DNA from 2 places in the Humiphilus diazotrophicus genome. Region 1 is predicted to be linked to the other one. Evidence: riboswitches for the same ligand, from Rfam matches in the RefSeq annotation. Region 1 holds a riboswitch; the other holds the start of a gene.
The links. A riboswitch is a leader RNA that binds a small molecule or an ion and turns the genes downstream of it on or off. The one in region 1 is predicted to bind thiamine pyrophosphate.

Region 1 (9,766 bases):
GGAAGGGATGGAATTGGAACGTCAGTCTCAAAAGGATGAGACTCCTTCCCGAAGCAGTGCTCGATTTCTGAAGACGCTTCTGGCGGATTGTCGGAAGATTCTCTCATTCAGCCAGTCCCAAAAGAATGCCAAGGTAGATGTGAAATCTTCTGCACGTAGTACGCGAAGCATACTCTCCCTTCGCAAGGCATTGCGCTTTAGCTCTGCTTACCTTGTGACCTTTCTTTTTGCGTTGCTGCAATATTGGTTCTGGCCCCAGATTCGACCCTTTTCCTGGTTCTTTTTCTATCCTGCAGTTTTTGTCAGCTCGTGGATTGGAGGTCTCTGGCCGGGAATTGTCTCAACGTTTATCGGGGCTCTGCTTGTCTGGTGGAAGTTTATTTCGCTGGAACACCAATTGGGCAAAGATCTCCGTTATTTGGTTTCGGCTTTCATGTATGTGAGCATGGGCGTCTTGCTCTCTCTGATTCAAGAGCGTTTGCGGCGTGCGAATCGCGAAGCCAAAGTGGCCTTATCCGCTGCTCGCATTGCTGGATCAAAGGCTCGTGAGACTAAAGAGCAACTATCCCGTCTTTTTGAGCAAGCTTCCGACGGCATTTTTGTTGCCGATACGAGCGGCCGGATTACATCGGTGAATCAAGCCGGCTGCCGTATGCTGGGATATTCCTGCAGCGACGTACAGGGAAAATCTATCTTCGAGCTCATCGCGCTTTCCGATGTTCCCCGCCTGCAGCAGGCTGCAGCTCAAATGCTGGAGGGAAAGACCCAGATCACAGAGTGGTCTTTACGTCGCAGAGACGGTACTTATTTGCCTGTAGAAGTCAGCTCTAGAATCCTTCCCGATGGCCGCTGGCAGAGCTTTGTCCGCGATATGACTGAGCTGAAAGACGCACGGGAGATGTTGCTTCAAAGCTATCGGGCAAATCGTGCTCTGAGCCGGTGCAACCAGGCCTTGATTCGGGCTACGGATCAAACCTCGCTATTACAGCAGATATGCGAAATCGTAGTGCAGGAGGCCGGCTACCTGCTGTGCTGGGTTGGACGTGCCGAACACGATGATTTCAAATCGGTCAAAGTGATTGCGCAGGCAGGACGCGAGGCTGGCTATCTGGACGGATTAGTTCTTTCCTGGGAGGATAGCGAACGCGGACGCGGTCCCACCGGCACCTGTATCCGTACTGGTAAGACATCCATTATCAAATCCATGGCAACGGACTCTCGCGTATTCCAATGGCGTGATGCAGCTCTGGAGCGCGGTTATGCCTCGAGCATTGCAATTCCCCTTTTTATCGGGGTGGATTCGGATACTGAAATCTTTGGAGCTCTAAATATCTATGCCGCGGAGCCGGATGCTTTCGATGCAGAAGAACTTCAGTTGTTGACGGAATTAGCTAACGATCTCTCTTTCGGCATCACTACGCTGCGCACGCGAGCCGAGCGCGCAAAAGCGGAGGCAGAAGTCCGAGCGTTGAATGCGGATCTGGAGAAACGTGTTATCGCTCGAACTGCCGAGCTGGCAGAGGCACGAGAGCGAGAAGCAGCTATCGGTAATCGAATTCAGCAAACTCTATTGCTTGACCCGCCTCCGATGGATGTCCCAGGACTCCGTATCGCTGCCTTGTCCATTCCTACGGAACGGATTGATGGAGATTTTTATATCTTTATCAAGCACCATCAGGGAGATCTGGATGTAATCGTTGGCGATGTAATGGGTAAAGGGACCCCCGCCGCATTATTGGGTGCAGCGACTAAAGCTCACTTTCTAAAGGCACTCAGCCATCTGATGGCCTTGCCGAGGGAAAACGGTCTTCCTGAGCCACGAGAAGTTGTTATGCTTGCCCATGCCCAGATCGTACGCCAGCTGATTGATCTGGAAAGCTTTGTTACTCTCTGCTATGCCCGCATAAACGTGGAGAGGCAGGAGCTTCAAATTGTCGATTGCGGGCACACGGGAGTTCTTCAGTTCCAGGCAAGAACGAAATGCGCGAAAATGCTTCACGGCAGCAATTTGCCTCTCGGTGTACGCGAGAGCGAGATCCACGAGCAGATTTCTGTATCTTTTGCACCAGGCGATCTTTTGCTCCTCTTTTCGGATGGCATTACTGAGGCACGGGATCAGAACGACGAACCCTTTGGAATGGAACGGCTGGAAGAGCTCGTAAGCGCAAATGCTCATCTGGACTCTTCGGAAATCGTTGAAGTTATTCGCAAGGCGGTATTAGACTTCTCAGGCACTGGACGCATCGATGATGATTTGACCAGTGTGTGTATCAGGATTGAGGAGATGGAAATCCCCATTGCTCACGCAGAGAAAGAAATTCAGAGCGATCTTCGGCTGCTGTCTGAAGTGCGGGAATTCGTGCGTACCTTCTGTTCCAGCTTGCCCGTTGAAATGATGCATAACGACGATATCGATGCGCTGGAACTGGCAGTGCATGAAGCTGCTTCCAACATTATGGAGCATGCCTATCATGGGCGGACCGATCAGAGAATCGATCTCGAAGGGCAGGCATATCCCGATAAGGTCTCTATTATGCTTTATCACCTGGGAGAAACCTTCGACCCTACAATAGTGCCTTCACCGGTGCTCGACGGTACGCAGGAGTCGGGATTCGGGTTATACCTGATGTCCTTATGTGTGAATGAAGTCCGCTACTTCCGGGACGAGCGTGGACGGAATGGAGTTGTATTAACGAAACTGCTGCCGAATCCCACCGTTCTAGAGACTCGGTAGATGCAGAACGTCTTGATCTTTAAGCCTTGCAAATTTTCTTCATGACTGAATTCCTGAAGAGATACTTTCGTCTCCATAATGTACAAACTTCAGACCTCATCCTTGCTTCGCAAGAAATGGGATCTGAAGTTATTGAGGATTCAGAGAACAGATAAATCTTGAAACTAGTACTTTCCTGAACTATCGATAGACTTCAGATCCTAGCTGAACGAATTCTCGAGATTTCTCCTCCATGCCCTTCTCTGCTTCGGACGAATATTGATCACGAATCTCCTGCGAAATCTTCATAGAGCAGAACTTCGGTCCGCACATAGAGCAGAAGTGCACTGTCTTTGCATTTTCGTGAGGCAGTGTCTCATCGTGATAGGAACGTGCTCTTTGGGGATCGAGGCTCAAATTGAACTGGTCTTCCCATCGGAATTCGAAACGAGCTTTGGAGAGCGCATTGTCTCGCAGTTGCGCTCCCGGCCAGCCTTTGGCCAGATCTGCCGCATGTGCAGCTAAGCGATACGTGACTATGCCAGTGCGCACATCTTCCTTGTCCGGTAATCCGAGGTGTTCCTTCGGTGTGACGTAGCAAAGCATTGCTGTGCCGTACCATCCGATTTGTGCTGCTCCAATTGCGCTGGTGATATGGTCGTATCCCGGCGCAACGTCCGTGACTAGGGGGCCGAGTGTATAGAACGGAGCTTCGAAGCAATGGCGCAACTCCTCGGTCATGTTCGCTTCAATTCGCTGCATCGGGACGTGTCCTGGGCCCTCAATCATCACCTGGACGTCATGCTTCCAGGCTTGAGCAGTCAGTTCTCCCAGTGTTTTTAATTCGGCGAATTGTGCCTCATCGTTTGCATCATAGACTGAGCCGGGGCGTAATCCATCTCCAAGGCTGAAGGAGACGTCGTAGCTCTTCATGATTTCGCAGATCTCCTCAAAGTGGGTATAGAGGAAGTTCTCGCGATGATGTGCCAGACACCATTTCGCCATGATAGAACCGCCGCGCGAGACGATTCCTGTCAGGCGTTCTGCCGTCAGCGGAATATAAGCCAGACGTACTCCGGCATGGAGAGTAAAGTAGTCGACTCCTTGCTCTGCCTGCTCGATCAGCGTGTCACGCATCAGCTCCCACGTTAAATCCTCTGCTTGCCCTCCAACCTTCTCCAGTGCTTGATAAATCGGCACGGTGCCGATGGGAACAGGCGAATTACGCAAAATCCACTCGCGAGTTTCATGGATATCTTTGCCCGTAGAGAGATCCATGATTGTGTCGGAGCCCCAGTGAATTGCCCAGAGCATTTTTTCTACTTCGTCTTCGATGGAGGACAGGACAGCGGAATTTCCGATGTTGCCATTGATCTTGACCTTGAAATTCCGGCCAATGATCATGGGCTCCAATTCTGCGTGATTGATATTGGCCGGAATGATGGCTCGTCCCGCTGCTACTTCGGAGCGTACAAATTCCGGCGTAATTCTTTCTGGAAGAGTTGCGCCAAAAGATTGCCCTTGATGTTGACGGAGTAGTTTTGCATAGGCTGGATCGCTGCGTAGCTCGTCGAGACGCATGGATTCTCGCAATGCAACAAACTCCATTTCAGGTGTGATGATTCCCTTTCGTGCTGCGTGCATCTGCGTAACATTGCAGCCCGTACGAGCACGAAGTACCTCCCGTCGAAAAGGTAGAGACGGCCTGATAGTAGCTGCCTGATTCTCTGACTCTACGGTGTTGTCCCGCTCCCGAATCCATGCCTTGCGCACTTGAGGAAGTCCTTCGCTCAAGTCGATGGAACAATCCGGATCCGTATAAGCTCCGGAGCAGTCATAGACAGGAATCGGAGGATTCACATCGGTCCTTCCCTGCATGGGCGTTGGCGATTGATTGATTACACGGTAAGGAACGCGCAGATCAGCTCGACTGCCCTGAATGTATTGTCGAAGCGATGCTGAGGAATAGGTGGGAAAGCGGTTGCGGTCAGAATGTCCGTCTTTTGTATGCATATCGCCTCGCAAATTCAAGTATCGAAACAGAAGCGATCATGCCGAATGCATGGACACGAGCATTCAAAACTCCCCACACCGGTTCTAACCGGATCAGGTCCGAAGGGTATTTCTCAGCTCACTTTCGTGGGCACCCCTGTTTCAGCCAACAGAATATAGCAGTGTTGGAGGAATACGCAAATGCAAGCTGTTCTTCCCCCTTGCCTGTAGGTCTTCACTCGATAGCGTGGGGTTGACACGCAGGCCGTTGTTTGTGGTGTACTCGTCGTAACCTCAATCGATACATCGGATCCTTTAGAGAGTGTGGAGATGAACGTAACGCAAGCAGCAGCTATCTTTACCCGCGTTCGCCAAAAACGACCGCTGGTTCACCAGATCACGAACGCAGTTGTGATGAATACTTCAGCGAATATCACTCTTTGTGTCGGGGCATTACCCGTTATGGCGAATGCTCTGGAAGAAGTCGAAGAGATGGTAAGTGCCGCGAGTGCACTCGTATTGAACATCGGCACACTGTGGGCTGAACAGGTAAAGGCAATGCGCCTTGCAGCTCGACGAGCCAATCAACTGGGCATCCCTGTCATTCTGGATCCCGTTGGCGCTGGGGCTACAAAGTTTCGTACTGAAAGTGCTTTGACACTGTTGCGGGAAACAAAGATCGATGTGGTACGGGGTAACCTCGCAGAGGTTGCTACACTCTCTGGAATAAAGGCTGAAATCAGTGGTGTTGAATCGATCAATGTAGGGGGGGATGCTGCCTCGATTGCCGGAGCTTGTGCGAGGAAGTTTAACTGTGTAGTTGCTGTCACAGGCGCAATTGATGTAGTTACCGATGGACGCCGACTACTTCGTATTGCCAATGGTCATCCAATGATGGCCAACGTGACGGGGACAGGATGCATGTCTACCGCAGTAGTTGGTGCCTGCACCGCAGTTGAGAAAGATTATGTGTTTGCTGCTTCGGCAGCGTTGTCGGGCTATGGCCTTGCTGGTGAGCTTGCTGCAGCAAAAGCTCATGGACCAGGGAGCTTTCAGGTAGAGTTCTTCGATGCGGTTGCAAATATGAAAGAAGAGCAGCTACGGCAAGGGATGCGTATTGAAGAAGTGAATTTATGAAAGAGCTTGATCTACGTCTTTGTGTTCTTACGGAGTCCATTCCGGAAATGGGGCGTTCTCATGAAGACGTTACGTTGGCCGCGATACACGGCGGAGCAACGATGATTCAGTTTCGAGACAAGAAGATGGATGATGCTGCTTTCGCAGAAACCGCCAGCCATCTTCTTCGCTTGACGAGGCCTGCTGGTGTGCCGTTGATCGTGAATGACCGGGTGGAAATTGCAATCGCAATTAGAGCCGATGGAGTTCATGTTGGAAGGAACGATGGTGACGCGTTGCAGATTATGGACATGTTGCCTGCCGGAATGATCTTTGGCGTTTCAGCAACAAGCTATGAAGAAGCGCTTTTGATGGATCGCATTGGTGCGGATTACCTTGGAGTCGGCCCGATCTTTTCCACAAAGAGTAAGGCGGATGCAACTCCTCCTATGGGCGAGAAGGAATTGCTTCGAGTAACAGGCGCAGTAAGAACTCCGGTGATGTGTATTGGTGGAATCAATACACAAACATTGCCAAGGTGTATTGCCGCGCATGTGAAAGGGGCTGCTGTAATCTCTGCTGTTACACATGCTGTAGAAATGGCGGCTGCAACAGCGGACCTTCTGCGGCTGTGGGAGCTGACCTAGCACCTACACGGGTGTGGTCATTCGGCCCTAGAGCATCTTCCGCAAAGAAGAGCTATTCTTCTCTTCTCTTCTCTTCTCTACGCTACCTATGCGGGAAATGCCCTAGATACCTGTCCTTGTCTATGCCGAACCTAAATTTTCTAGATTCCTGTTTCAGCTTGTTTTTGTGCTAACGGGCCTATGATGGGGAGCATGTATTGTTGGTGGTTATAGGCCTTGAACATCAGGAACAACCAGCCGGCGAAAAATGCCAAACCCAGCAATAGATCGACTGGAATAAGGACCATCGCGAGAATGCCATGTGTTGCTAACGATAGAACAGTCTGAAGGATGTTCCATACTATCCAAAAGACTATGGAAGCAACATTGAAAAAGATCGATTGGAAAGCATGGAAACGGACAAAGCGGTCCCGCTTATATGGTTCGATAACCAGAAATACAATACCGGTAATGAATCCGAAGATGTAGCACAGTAGCCCGGCCACATTGGATGAAATACCTGTGTTCACTGGGGTAGCGACTGCTGCGGTCCCGACACCGCAGGAAGTACAAAAATTAGTACCATTCTCTAAGGATGCTCCGCATTTTGGGCAGAAAGCCATTAGATTTCTCCTTCCAAAGGAAACCTCGTTCAATTTCCTTGCTCTTGTTGTTTTCAAACCCGAGATTCTAGAGTGGTTCTGCTATTCCAGCTGCTACAGAAGAGCAAAGCAGAGCGGCATTTTTTGCGCGGCCATGATTGTAGACCGGCAACTAACGAATGAAAAGGTCGTTCTGCTCTGAATAGAGAAACAGTCTAGGTTTTCAAAGGAGATTGCGTCGTTTGGAGGAAAAAGCTCTCATCTTATTCAATTCTTTGGTAAAGCAGCCATTCCCCCATTAGTTTTCGAACTGCGGCGATCCCTGAAAGGATTTCGTTCAAGAGCAAAGTCAGCTTCCGGTAAGTGATATGAGCCGAGGTTCTTTTCCGGTTTATCCGGTTCCAAAACCCAAACCTGGCGCCCGGGAAAAGCTTGTACCAGCTCGCGATCATCATCGAAATCCGTGCTGCGAGCCCAAATAATCCTGGCCTTTTGCAAATCGGCTTCGTTGTAGACCCATTCTTCTACGTAGGGATGGTCCTTTGTATAGCGGACAAGGACGAGGTGTTTTCCCGGCTTTTGCGTCAAAATCTTTTCGATTCGTGGACGTTCAACATCGGCGTACCACATCCCCGAGGGACAAGAGCGGTTTTGAAAATGTTGATAGAAAATACAGGATGCAAAGATGAGTTGAGCGAAGAGAAATCCGCGAAGAATATGTACGCCACTCAATTTCCCAATCTGTATGTGATGTAAATAGAAGAGCCCATAAGCAATCAAGAGGAAGAAGAGTGCAGAAGCTGGGGCGCCATACTGAGGAAATGGAAACCAGGCTACAACAATTGTTCCTAAACTAAAGATTAGGAGGACGAAAAGAGGGATCCATCGGATGCCACTTCTCTTCCTCCATAGTGTCCATAATCCCAAGAGGAGTATGAGTCCAAATCCACGGAAGAAGGTCTGATAGTAGACCTTTGCCTTAAGATTGGCGAAGCGGAAGGGGGCCCTTTTTAGAAGGTGGTAACTTTTCATCTCCCAGTGGAGATAGCCATTCTGCATCAAGTCGTGGTGGTATGCGGGGATCTTGCGTATTGGAGAAAAGAGAAATGGGCCGGTGATGTGATATTGGAGGTAGTTGACCTTATAGGGAAGAAGAAGAGGGTTCCCTGTTCCTCTCCAGTTGTAATAGGAGAGCCAGCCCAATGTTGCCGCGCCCAATACAACAGGGATAAAAGCAAGAGCCAGGATCTGTTGGACCCCGATCTTTCTCAACTGCCACAGCAGCGCCAACGTGCATGGTATTGCGATGAGACCGCCTTCATATGGTCGTGTTAAAAGGAGTAGAGCACAGCCGAATCCGAATGGCATTGTTGCAAGCCATGTCTTTCGACGCAAGATTCTAGGCATGCTTCCCAGGACCAATGCGCCGCCGATGCCCTGCGCAGCGATGCAGAAATAATTATCAAACCACCAGTTCCAATTAAAGCAGACAGAGAGAGCAATAATGCCTGCTGACAATGCATATTTTCCTGGAAGCCATCCCGCTACTGCCCAGTAGACAAATCCACAGAACAGTGAAGTTGCGAACAAAACCCCGAACCACGGATTGCCCAAGAGAAAGCCCACGGCCAGGAAGAATCCGACGCCCGGCATATACATCGATTGGTAAGTGGGCCACAAGTTGACATGAAAAGACTCAAACGCCGCAGGAACAGGCGGTTGGGGATTCGTGATTCTTCCAATTGCAAAAGTGTCACCGGATAAAAGGTAACTGAATTCGTCATGAATAACCGGGTTGGGAACCGGTTCTATAAAGAGAAGTGAAGTCCTTATCAGGATGCCAGCTAGAACAAGGACGCTGAAGCACGCAACTGGTCGTTTGCTTAGTAGGGCAAAATAATATCCGGCTTTTGCCGCAAGGTTCTGCCAGGCCTTCGAATAAAGAGCAAGAAGCGTTAGCCCGGCCAGAATTGCCTCTACTAACAAATAATGTGCAGAGGTGTGGATCGGTGACAACGACTGATAGGCTCCTTTTACAGAACGCTCTTCGTACAGTCTGCTTGCTCACCTTAGACGGCAACGAAAGAAAAGAGTTTACGAACGAATCACTCGCGATTCCCTTCTCCACCGCTCCATTAGCCATAGAGCGATGAAGATGAGCGCAATCGTCAAGCCACTCCATAAACCCATGATTCCTAATTTTGTATGGAAGCAAAGCAGATACCCACAAGGTAATCCGACGATCCAATATCCAATAAGGTTGGCTAGCATTGGAGTGCGTGTTTCGCCAAGACCACGAAGTGCGCCAGTGGAGACTGTCTGGATTCCGTCGAAGATCTGAAAGGCCGCAGCCATGGCCAGCAGCGGGATTCCGATCCTCAGGACTTCAGTATTCTGTGAATAGACTTCAAGTATCTGTTTCGGTATCAGTAAGAACGTAATAGCTGCACAGAACATGAAAGAGGTCGCCAATCCTAATGCCATCCATCCGGCTCGTCGTGCTTTGCGCCAATCATCCGCACCGATGCCGTGTCCGACCTTAACGGCGGCGGCAGCGGCCACCCCGAGTGGCACCATGTAGGTCAGGCTGGCGCAGTTAAGTGCGACCTGATGCGCGGCAAGAGCTTCAGGTGTCAATCGGCCAGCCAGAACCGTCGCGGCTCCAAAGGCGCCGACCTCCATGACAATTTGTCCGCCTGCGGGGATTCCTAGCTTTA
Region 2 (9,766 bases), on a different replicon from region 1:
AGGACATTCTGTTCATGTTGAAGATGAGGTGATGTGGCGTGCCGATGGGACTTTGTTCGCTTCTGAGTACTGGTCACGCCCTATCGTAGATGATGGAGTGCTCATTGGTGCTGTGGTGACATTTGTGGACATTACCGCTAGAAAAGCCGCCGAGAACGAACTAAGTAATGCACATCGAGAAGCAGAACTCTTTATCAACTCAGTGCCCTCGATTCTCATAGGCCTCGATTCCGAGGGTTTTATTAAGCGCTGGAATAATGCAGCCGAAAAAACGTTTGGCGTCTCAAAGAATGATGCTTCGGGAAAACACTTCAGCGAATGTGGAATTAAGTGGATTGGTAATGAGCTTGATTCTGCTATCCGGTTCTTCTCAACTAAGACCGAGCCTGTCCGCCTGGATCACCTGAGGTTCGAAAGAAACGGAGAAGAGCGGCTTTTGGGCCTAACCCTACGTTGGATAAGACCCTTTACGTGCGAGAACTCTGAGCTCTTGATCGTCGGCGCAGACATCACGGAACGAAAGCAATCGGAAGAAGAGTTGCGATGGAAGACAGCTTTCCTGGAAGCACAGACAAACTCAACAGGGGATGGAATTCTGATCGTCGACGATGCAGGGAAAAAGCTTCTTCAAAACCAGAAGCTTCTGGAACTATTCAACGTTCCGCAGCTCATCTCTGACAAAAACGATGATAAGCCACTTTTCGAATACATTAGAGATTGCATTAAGAACCCTGAAAGCTTTGCGGAGAAAGTTCGTTACCTGTATGCACATCGAGATGAAACAAGTCTCGACGAGATTGAATTGATTGATGGCACAATCCTGGAACGTTATTCATCGCCAGTTCTAGGCCATGCAGGAAGATATTACGGAAGGATATGGACCTTCCGCAATATAACTGAGCGCAAAGAGACCGAAAATATGATGCGGCAACTATCGCTAGCTGTCGAACAAAGCCCGGCATCTATCGTGATAACCGACCTCACAGGGACAATTACCTACGTCAATCAGAAGTTCAGTGAGTCGAGCGGCTATACCGCAGAAGAAGTGCTAGGGAAAAAGCCCAGCATCTTGAAATCGGGATACTCGTCTTCAGACGATTACCGGCAGTTATGGGCAAACATTACCTCCGGTAAGGAGTGGCGGGGGATCCTTCATAATCGCAAAAAAAGCGGAGATCTTTATTGGGAATCTTCAGTCATTCGGCCAATTGAAAACCAGCAAGGCGAAATATCTCACTTTCTAGGACTCAACGAAGATATTACAGAAAAACTCTCGATGGAAGCACAACTCCGTCAGGCCCAAAAACTAGAAGCGATCGGCCAATTGGCTGCAGGTATTGCGCATGAGATTAATACCCCGATGCAGTACATCGGAGACAATACCAGATTCCTTGAATCGGCGTGGGCTTCTCTAGAGGAAATCCTTTCTATATTGCATTCTCCCACGCAAACTTCTGCGCAAGAGCTCGATCACGAGATCCTGGAGCAGTTGCGGAAAGCCTGTAATGCAGCAGATCTCGAATATCTGAGCCACGAAATTCCATCCGCCATCAAACAATCGCTGGAAGGAATTCGAAGAGTAACGAAGATAGTTCAGGCCATGAAGGAGTTTTCTCACCCAGGAACAGAGGAGAAGACTCCTATCGATATTAATAAGGCAATTGAAATAACAATTACAGTTGCCCGAAATGAATGGAAATATGTCGCTGAACTTCAAACGTCTTTTGCAGTTGATCTTGGTTTAGTACCTTGCCATGCAGGTCAGTTCAATCAGGTAATCCTCAACCTCATTACAAATGCAGCTCACGCTATCACCCAAGCCATACAAGATGATCCCGGAAAGAAAGGCAAAATCACAGTTAGCACCTCTAGAATCGGCAATCATGCGCAAATAGCAATTTCGGATACGGGTGCTGGCATACCACAGACCATTCGCGCTAGAGTATTCGAGCCCTTCTTTACAACAAAGGAACCTGGCAGAGGTACGGGACAAGGGCTGGCTTTAGCTCACAACGTAATCGTGGAACGTCATGGTGGAACAATCTGGTTCGAAAGCGAAGAGGGACAAGGAACTGTTTTCTTTATACGCCTGCCACTCGGCACTGAGCCTTCCCAGTAGATTGTTTTCATTTCACACTAAAAAAACAGGTGCAAAGTGAGGGTCTAAACCTTCCACTTTACACCTGCTTTTATCTTGTAATCGTGCTCCCGTTATGGTTCTACTCTATTTTTCGACTGCCCCTACGCTTGGAGGATTGGATCGCGTGATGCCATAGTAGTCCAGCGTTATCCCTGGTAATGATGCACCATAGCCGATTGCCGAACTGTCAGGCGAAAGATGGAAATCGAAATCATCGAGTGTACCTTCAGCAGACATGCTAGTCGGCTCATTTGCGAGTTTTGGATCGACACAGAGTTCGTTAGCATTTCCGGTTGAAGGGCATCCACTGTTTTTCAGGTTGTAGATAATATTGTGATCCCGTTGAGTGAAGTTGACACCCGACGAGAAATAGGCGAATGCCGGTTGCTGTCCATTGTTGTATTTCGGATTAGTGTATCCGCGCATAAGATTATTGCGGAAGATGAGTGTACTGGAGCTGCAGCTGTTGCCTCCGCATTGGATATCCAGCGTCACATTCGAATATCCAACAATGCTGTTGTTTACAAAATTAAGAGTACCGCCGTTCTGAACTGCCATGGTAATTCCGTCGCCATTAGCACGGCAATAATCTGAAAGCGATGCATTAAAGTTAGGCGAAATGTCTCCAATAGGTGCCGATAGCCGATTGCAATTTGTAACCGCCAAGTTGTTTTGGAAGACAATATTCGTCATCGGACCCAGTTTATATTGCTGCCCCATGTTTCCATAGGAGGCTGAATTCGTGACAGTAATATTCGAACCAGACACATGCAATAGATCCAGTCCATCCTGAGTGTTGTACCGGAACAGGCAGTGGTCGCAAATAAAATTCAGCTGCGTATCGGGTGTACCCACGCCATCGCCGTAACCAGCAGAATTGTCATCCGCACACGAAATGGCAGGATAGTTATGAGTGATCGGATACTCCTCGTTGCACCCGTTCCATTCGACCGTGAGGTGACTGGCGTTCACAGCAGCACTTGCCGAAGATGAGCGACTTCCGTCATCAAATTCCCATCCCGCTAGTGAGTTATTGGCAATACGTACATTGTTGACGGTGACGGCTCCACCAATCATTCCATCGATGCCATTATTCGTGAATCCATGGATATTGAGATCCTGCAGCCATATATTCTTTGTCGTCAGATCGGTCATGAGGCCATTCTTGGCATAATCATCTACTGAATAAATACAATTCTGGCACTGTGAATGATCTGTGAGTTCAAAGCATTGCACATCGACGTACTGTGCACCTATTAGATAAAGAACGGAATAAACTCCTCCACCACCGAAGAGCTGAGTTTTAGGACTGGTACTACAAGTAGCGTAGTTCTCTCCGAGAATACGAGTATGCCTGCTGGCAGTTCCAGCAGGAATGACAGGGTTGTATGCCAGATATCCATAGCCCAGATTGTCGCCAAAGTCTCCTCCAGCGGCATCTTGGCCAAGACGCCATGGGCCGCCGCGAACGATGACTGTATCCCCACCGGCAATTACCCATGCCTTATTTTTTCCATCGGTATAGAGATAACGGAAATCATTGAATGCGCAATTCTGATTGATTCCACTACCTGGATACGGAGCGTCTGCTTTTCCATTGCACTGCCCCGATGTCTTGTTATCAGAATAGCGGGTTCCTCCATCCGGACGGATATACCAGGTTGTCCCGCTGCCAGCCGCATTGATCTGCAAGGTATAGTTCGCTGATGCATCCTGCTTCGTGCTGGAAGAATCTGTCACCAGAAGTCCGAAATTAAAAGCGCCGCTTTCGGTCGGTGTTCCAGACAAAACGCCCGCTGAACTTAACGTCAATCCTGCTGGTAGTGATCCTGAGCTTACGCTCCAGGTATAAGGAGTAGTTCCACCATTCGCAGTAAAGCTCGTGGAGTATGCTGACCCGACTGCACCACTGGAAAGACTAGTTGTAGCTATAGTCAGTGCCGAAATAGCTTTCTGGATAGCCAAACTGAAGGATGCTTGTGCGGTTTTCGCAGGAGCACTAGAATCGGTGACTTTGATAACGAATGAGGAAGTCCCACTCTGGGTCGGCGTTCCTGACAATACACCGGATGAACTTAACGTTAATCCTGTTGGCAAGGATCCTGAGCTCAAGCTCCAGATATAAGGAGTGGTACCTCCATTCGCAGCAAAACTGGTGGAGTATGCCGATCCAACTGTGCCACCGGAAAGAGTAGTTGTAGAGATTGCCAGTGGTGAAACGGCCTTCTGTATAGCTAATGTGAGCGATGCTTGCGCTGTCTTCGCAGGAGAACTAGAGTCGATGACTTTGATAACGAAAGAGGAAGTCCCACTCTGGGTCGGCATTCCTGACAACACACCGGTTGAACTTAACGCCAATCCTGTTGGCAAGGATCCCGAGCTTACGCTCCAGGTATAAGGAGTAGTGCCACCATTCGCAGCAAAACTGGTGGAGTATGCCGATCCAACTGTGCCAGCTGGAAGAGTAGTTGTGGAGATTGTCAGTGGTGAAACGGCCTTCTGTATGACTAATGTAAGAGATGTTTGTGCTGTCTTGACAGGAGACGAGGAATCAACAACTTTGACGGCGAGCGAGAAGGTACCACTTTGGGTTGGCGTTCCTGAAAGTTTTCCAGCACTGCTTAAGCCAATTCCCGCTGGCAGCGAGCCAGAAGCCAGAGACCACTTGTAGGGCTGCCGTCCACCTTTAGCAGCGAGTGCCGCAGAATAAGCAGTCCCGACTGTGCCACCTGGCAAACTAGCAGTAGAAATTGCCAATGGGGCAACTACGCTCTGAACGGTAATCTGCATTGCAGAATAATTTATTTGAGTAGAGCGCGCAGAATCTGCAACACCAAACGTCATGTAATATGTGCCGCTTTTCGTTGGCGTTCCTGATAATGCTCCGTTCGAGCTTAATTTAATTCCTGATGGTAGTGACCCATTTGAAACCCACCATTTGTAAGGAGAAGATCCTCCAGTCGCTGTCAGTGTAGTCGTATATGCGAGGCCAACTTGCCCATTGGGTGGATTATCGGTAGTTATTATAAGTGAAGAAGCTGCTTGAGCTTCACGTGCTACGACAAACGTCGCAGTAAAAACTAACAAGAAGCAAAATAGTTTTCGTGTAAACATAAAACACCCCAATCCGACACTTCCGGCATAAACTTCCGCAGAATCATTGCCCACCGAGCGACTTACCTCCTCGGAGGGAGAAACAAAGCACAAAACAGCTACAACAACAAATTCCGAATGGGGGCGGCGCATATCCCCAGCAGAGGGATGATGCGCAACTCAAGGGAGACTCCATGAAGAATCCCTGTCTCTATTCCTGGTATTGGTGGGGAAACAATAGCACGAGGACTTATATGGCTGCCAACATTACTTAAGTTTGGTAGCAGTCATCTGAACAAATATGATCAAAGAGAAATATGTGACGCTTAGGTATCGGATAGCCGCCTTGCATTAATATTTCTTAATACTCTACCTATGTAAGTTGCCGGGAACAATTAACTCATCTCCGACATAGGCTCATCTGTGTTGCAGAAAACATGCTGAGTCTATGACTTAAGCTTCATCGGGTTATGCTTGAGTTAATAAATCCCATACTCATAACCAAGAAGGCATAGCCATGCCGTCTTCTTACGAGTTCTCCATCCAAGGGGCAGAACACTCCCGTTTTGGATCTGAGAATTCGAGAATAAAGAAGGCGATCCGAATTCCACGATTGTTTGTCTGGAATAGGATTCATCCGAGACAGAGGAAAGAGCAGAGATTCCTTGTCAGAGGAGCTTGGCATCGGGCCTTCTTTGGGAATCTGTCGGCCAGCCTAAAATCACTCCATATCAAGGCCTTAATCGCACCCGGATTTGCAAGTTCGGGCGACTAGTGTTTGAATTGATAGTGAAACAGGGGTGCTCCACAAGAGTGGGGCTGAGAATATACCCTCTGACCCGATCCGGATAATACCGGCGTGGGAAGCTTTTCGGGACGAAGGACTTCAACCTTCGTGAACTGTAGCTTGAGCTCTCCTGTTCATTGTTTGTTGTAAAGAAGAGGATTCTCATGCACAGTTCAAAGTTTTTTACTCAGATCTCATGCTTTCTTTCCCCATTTTGCTTGCGCGATGAGCGCCAGGGTTCTACCCTCAGTTCCTCTTCTTCCTCGGCAAAACTATCGATCTCCTTCCACGTCACAAAAGCCGTATGGATGTCACTGGCGTTGCTATTAGGCCATACAGCCGTTATTGCTCAAAACACAGATCCCTCCCCCAGAAATTCACTATCCACGGAAGCATCCAGGCAGGTATCTCTCCCGAAACGCACTGACACTGTGGTTGTACAAGGGAAAATAGAGACGACGTATGTGCCCTCCAAGGTAGCTCTAGCTGGTTTTGAAGAAGCTCCTGCTGAGCAGATTCCCTCCTCCACCTTCGTCATAACCCACAGCGTATTACAGGATCAGCAAGCCAGGCTGCTTACGGATGTCATCAAAAACGACGCGGCCGTCGGTGAAAACTACGCTCCTGTTGGTTGGTTCCAAGGTGTCGAAATTCGTGGATTTCCTATTGATACAGCCACAGGCTTGCGCATTAACGGAATCACAATTGCCGGAGAACAGTTGGTTCCGCTCGAAAACAAAGAAAGCGTTGAGTTTCTTCACGGTTTGGCCGGGCTACAGGCTGGCGTAACCACTCCGGGAGGAATCATTAATTATGTGACCAAGCGCCCTGCAGTGATTCGCTCCGTAGAACTGGCTACAGATCACAGGGGAACGGCCTTGGGGCACATCGATTGGGGTGACTTCCTTGGACGCAAACAACAACTGGGGCTGAGAACCAACGTGGGAGCAGAACACATCCGCTCTTATGTGGACCATGCGGATGGCTCCCGAGAATTTGGAGCTCTTGCGGCCGATTGGAAGCTGGCAACGCAAACAATTCTGCGTGGAAATTTTGAGTATCAGCACTTGGTGCAGCGCTCGCTGAGCGGATATCAGTTGCTTGGTGGAACAATCGTCCCAACACACATCTTTCCTTCGACAATGCTGGGGGCTCAGTCCTGGACGAAGCCAAACACTTTTGATGCCTTTAACACTAGTATTCGACTAGATCAATATCTTTCCAGAAACTGGAAAGCATACGTAACCGTGGGTCGCAGTCGTTCCCTTATAGACGACAATGCGGCTTGGGCTTATGGCTCAGCAGTCGATCCCAATAGCGCAGACTACTATCGCTGTACTCCATATTGGTTTTTCTGCAAGGACGGCAGCTATGCCGTCTATGACTACCGCAGTCCCGGCGAATTGCGCGTCAATGATCAACTCCAGGGTATCCTGAGCGGCCAGTGGAAGACTGGGGCAATCAGCCAGGATTTAGTGGTTGGAACTAGCTTGATGAGACGAGCTGTCAATCTGCCTTCCTCGGTTTATGACTGGGTCGGAAATGACAATGTTTATGAGCCTTTACAACAATTTCAACCAAGTCCCAACAAGGCCGGACGTGCAACTCCAGCAAACGATGCGCATCAGTATGCGTTAATTGTGAATGATCATATCCATCTGCCTGCACGAATTGACCTCATTGTGGGGGGACAGTACAACGCACTTCGCGACAACTTTAAGCAGACCGACCCAGGTTCCGGGGAACACTACTGGGCAAAGGATAGAAAGGAAAGCTGGCTACCCCAGTATTCGGTTCTTTATCGCGCAACCAACTCCCTCACCGCATATGTCACCTACAGTACAGCCTTATCTCTCGGACCGCAGAGCCCATTCTGGGTGGTAAATTCCAATGAGTTTCTGCCTGCATTCTTTACCCGGCTTGCGGAAGCAGGCGTGAAATATGCCCCTGGCCACAAGCTCCTGCTCACTGCAGCCGCTTTTCGCATGCGTGCCCCTTTCTTCTATCCAAAGGAGGAAAGCGACGGGCTGCACTTTGTCAGGGAAGGCAGAGAGACACACCGCGGAATCGAGCTCAGTGCCCAAGGTACTGCAACAAATTGGCTTCGACTCACGGCAAGCATGGCAGCGATGCAGGGATTATCCGACAACACAGGAACACCGTCCTTCGATAACAAACAGATCATTAACCTTCCACACTTCAGATCTTCAGTAACGGCGGACCTGTCCGTTCCTCGTGTCCCAGGTTTATTCCTCGTCCCGGGATGGAATTACACCGGACGCAAGGCCGCCACAAGAGACGATCTGGTCAGTGTTCCCGGATACAATCTCTTCAACCTTGCCTTGCGCTACACCCCGCAGAAGGACCATAGCCGGATGACTTTTCGCCTCTATGCGGACAACATTGGAAACAAGCGATACTGGAAGGATACGGGAGCGAGCTACGGAGATACATTCCTTCACGTAGGCGCACCCGCAACCGTACGTCTTTCCGCCCAATATCTGTTTTAATGACAAAGACATATATGACTACAGAAGTAAAGACGTTGGGTTATATGGGTGATTGGATGACTCCGGAATGGCCACCTTTCACCCTGGAAGAAGCAGACCGCATTTTGAGACTCTTCCCCTGTGCCGGAGGTGCTCGAGAACTGCTATCCCAGAGCCCGCGTCCTTTTTCGGCAGCCAGTCTGGCTGCCACTCCGGGAGGCGAGTACTTCATCAAGCGGCACCATTGTTCGGTTCGCGATCGCGAAGGACTTCTGGAGGAACATCGATTTCTTGCATATCTCTATGCACATGGGGGCCGAGTACCCGAGGTTCTCCTGGATCAGAATGGCGATTCTGTAGTCACCTCAGGCGAATGGACTTACGAGGTACATTCGCTCGCTCCAGGTTTGGATCTCTATTGCGAAGAACAATCCTGGATTCCCTTTCATAGCTGTCACCAAGCCTATGCAGCAGGTCAAGCGTTAGCGAAATTACACAATGCCGCAGAAGGCTACCAGGCTCCAGCCCGTAAAGCTCGCAGCCTGGTTACGAGCTTCACAATTTTTGCGCAGCAGAATCCATGGCAAAAGCTTGAAGATTACATCGAATCTCGTCCCAAGCTCTCTCACTATCTTGAAGCCCTAAACTGGCGGGAACAAACCGAAAAACTGCTGCTTCCTTTTCACTCCAAGCTCAAACCCTGGTTGTCTTTTCTCACTCCACTTTGGACTCATAACGACCTGCACGGAACGAATCTTCTCTGGAGTGATGACTCGTCCGAAGCCGAAGTAACCTGCATTATTGACTTCGGTCTTGCCGACCGCACAAACGCAGCTCATGACATAGCTACCGCAATCGAACGAAGCGGTGTTGACTGGCTGGAAATAGATCGCAAAGCAAAAAATGTAATTCACTTCGATCAGATCCATGCGCTCCTCAATGGCTATGAAGCTATACGTCCACTTTATAGCGAAGAGGCTCAAGCCGTGGCTGCATTAATGCCATTGATCCATGCGGAGTTCGCACTTTCTGAAACTGATTATTTTCTCAGTCAACTAATGTCACCGGAGAAAGCTTCCCTTGCCTGGGACGGCTATTTTCTCGGACACGCTCAATGGTTTCATACAGAAGTAGGCCAAGAACTTCTCGACTACCTGGAATCCTGGGCAGACAGACCGCGCCATCGGAGTGAAAGCCAATAATGATGTCTCCCCTGGAAATCATCGCAGTCATTCTGAGCGTTTTGGGTGTATGGCT

Region 2: another riboswitch for thiamine pyrophosphate. It lies ahead of AC6I7T_RS33075 (TonB-dependent siderophore receptor); the one in region 1 lies ahead of thiC (phosphomethylpyrimidine synthase ThiC).

The regions. Positions count from the first base shown of each region.
Region 1 is NZ_AP040870.1:259,037-268,802, reverse strand. It holds gene AC6I7T_RS02960 (SpoIIE family protein phosphatase) at 8-2,734, shown strand; gene thiC (phosphomethylpyrimidine synthase ThiC) at 2,915-4,726, opposite strand; TPP riboswitch at 4,780-4,874, opposite strand; gene thiM (hydroxyethylthiazole kinase) at 5,036-5,842, shown strand; gene thiE (thiamine phosphate synthase) at 5,839-6,468, shown strand; gene AC6I7T_RS02940 (magnetosome magnetite crystal formation protein family) at 6,609-7,070, opposite strand; gene AC6I7T_RS02935 (hypothetical protein) at 7,317-9,065, opposite strand; gene AC6I7T_RS02930 (MATE family efflux transporter) at 9,144-9,766, opposite strand, start outside.
Region 2 is NZ_AP040871.1:821,738-831,503, reverse strand. It holds gene AC6I7T_RS33085 (PAS domain S-box protein) at 1-2,119, shown strand, start outside; gene AC6I7T_RS33080 (Ig domain-containing protein) at 2,225-5,308, opposite strand; TPP riboswitch at 6,020-6,116, shown strand; gene AC6I7T_RS33075 (TonB-dependent siderophore receptor) at 6,185-8,530, shown strand; gene AC6I7T_RS33070 (phosphotransferase enzyme family protein) at 8,545-9,711, shown strand; gene pnuC (nicotinamide riboside transporter PnuC) at 9,711-9,766, shown strand, end outside.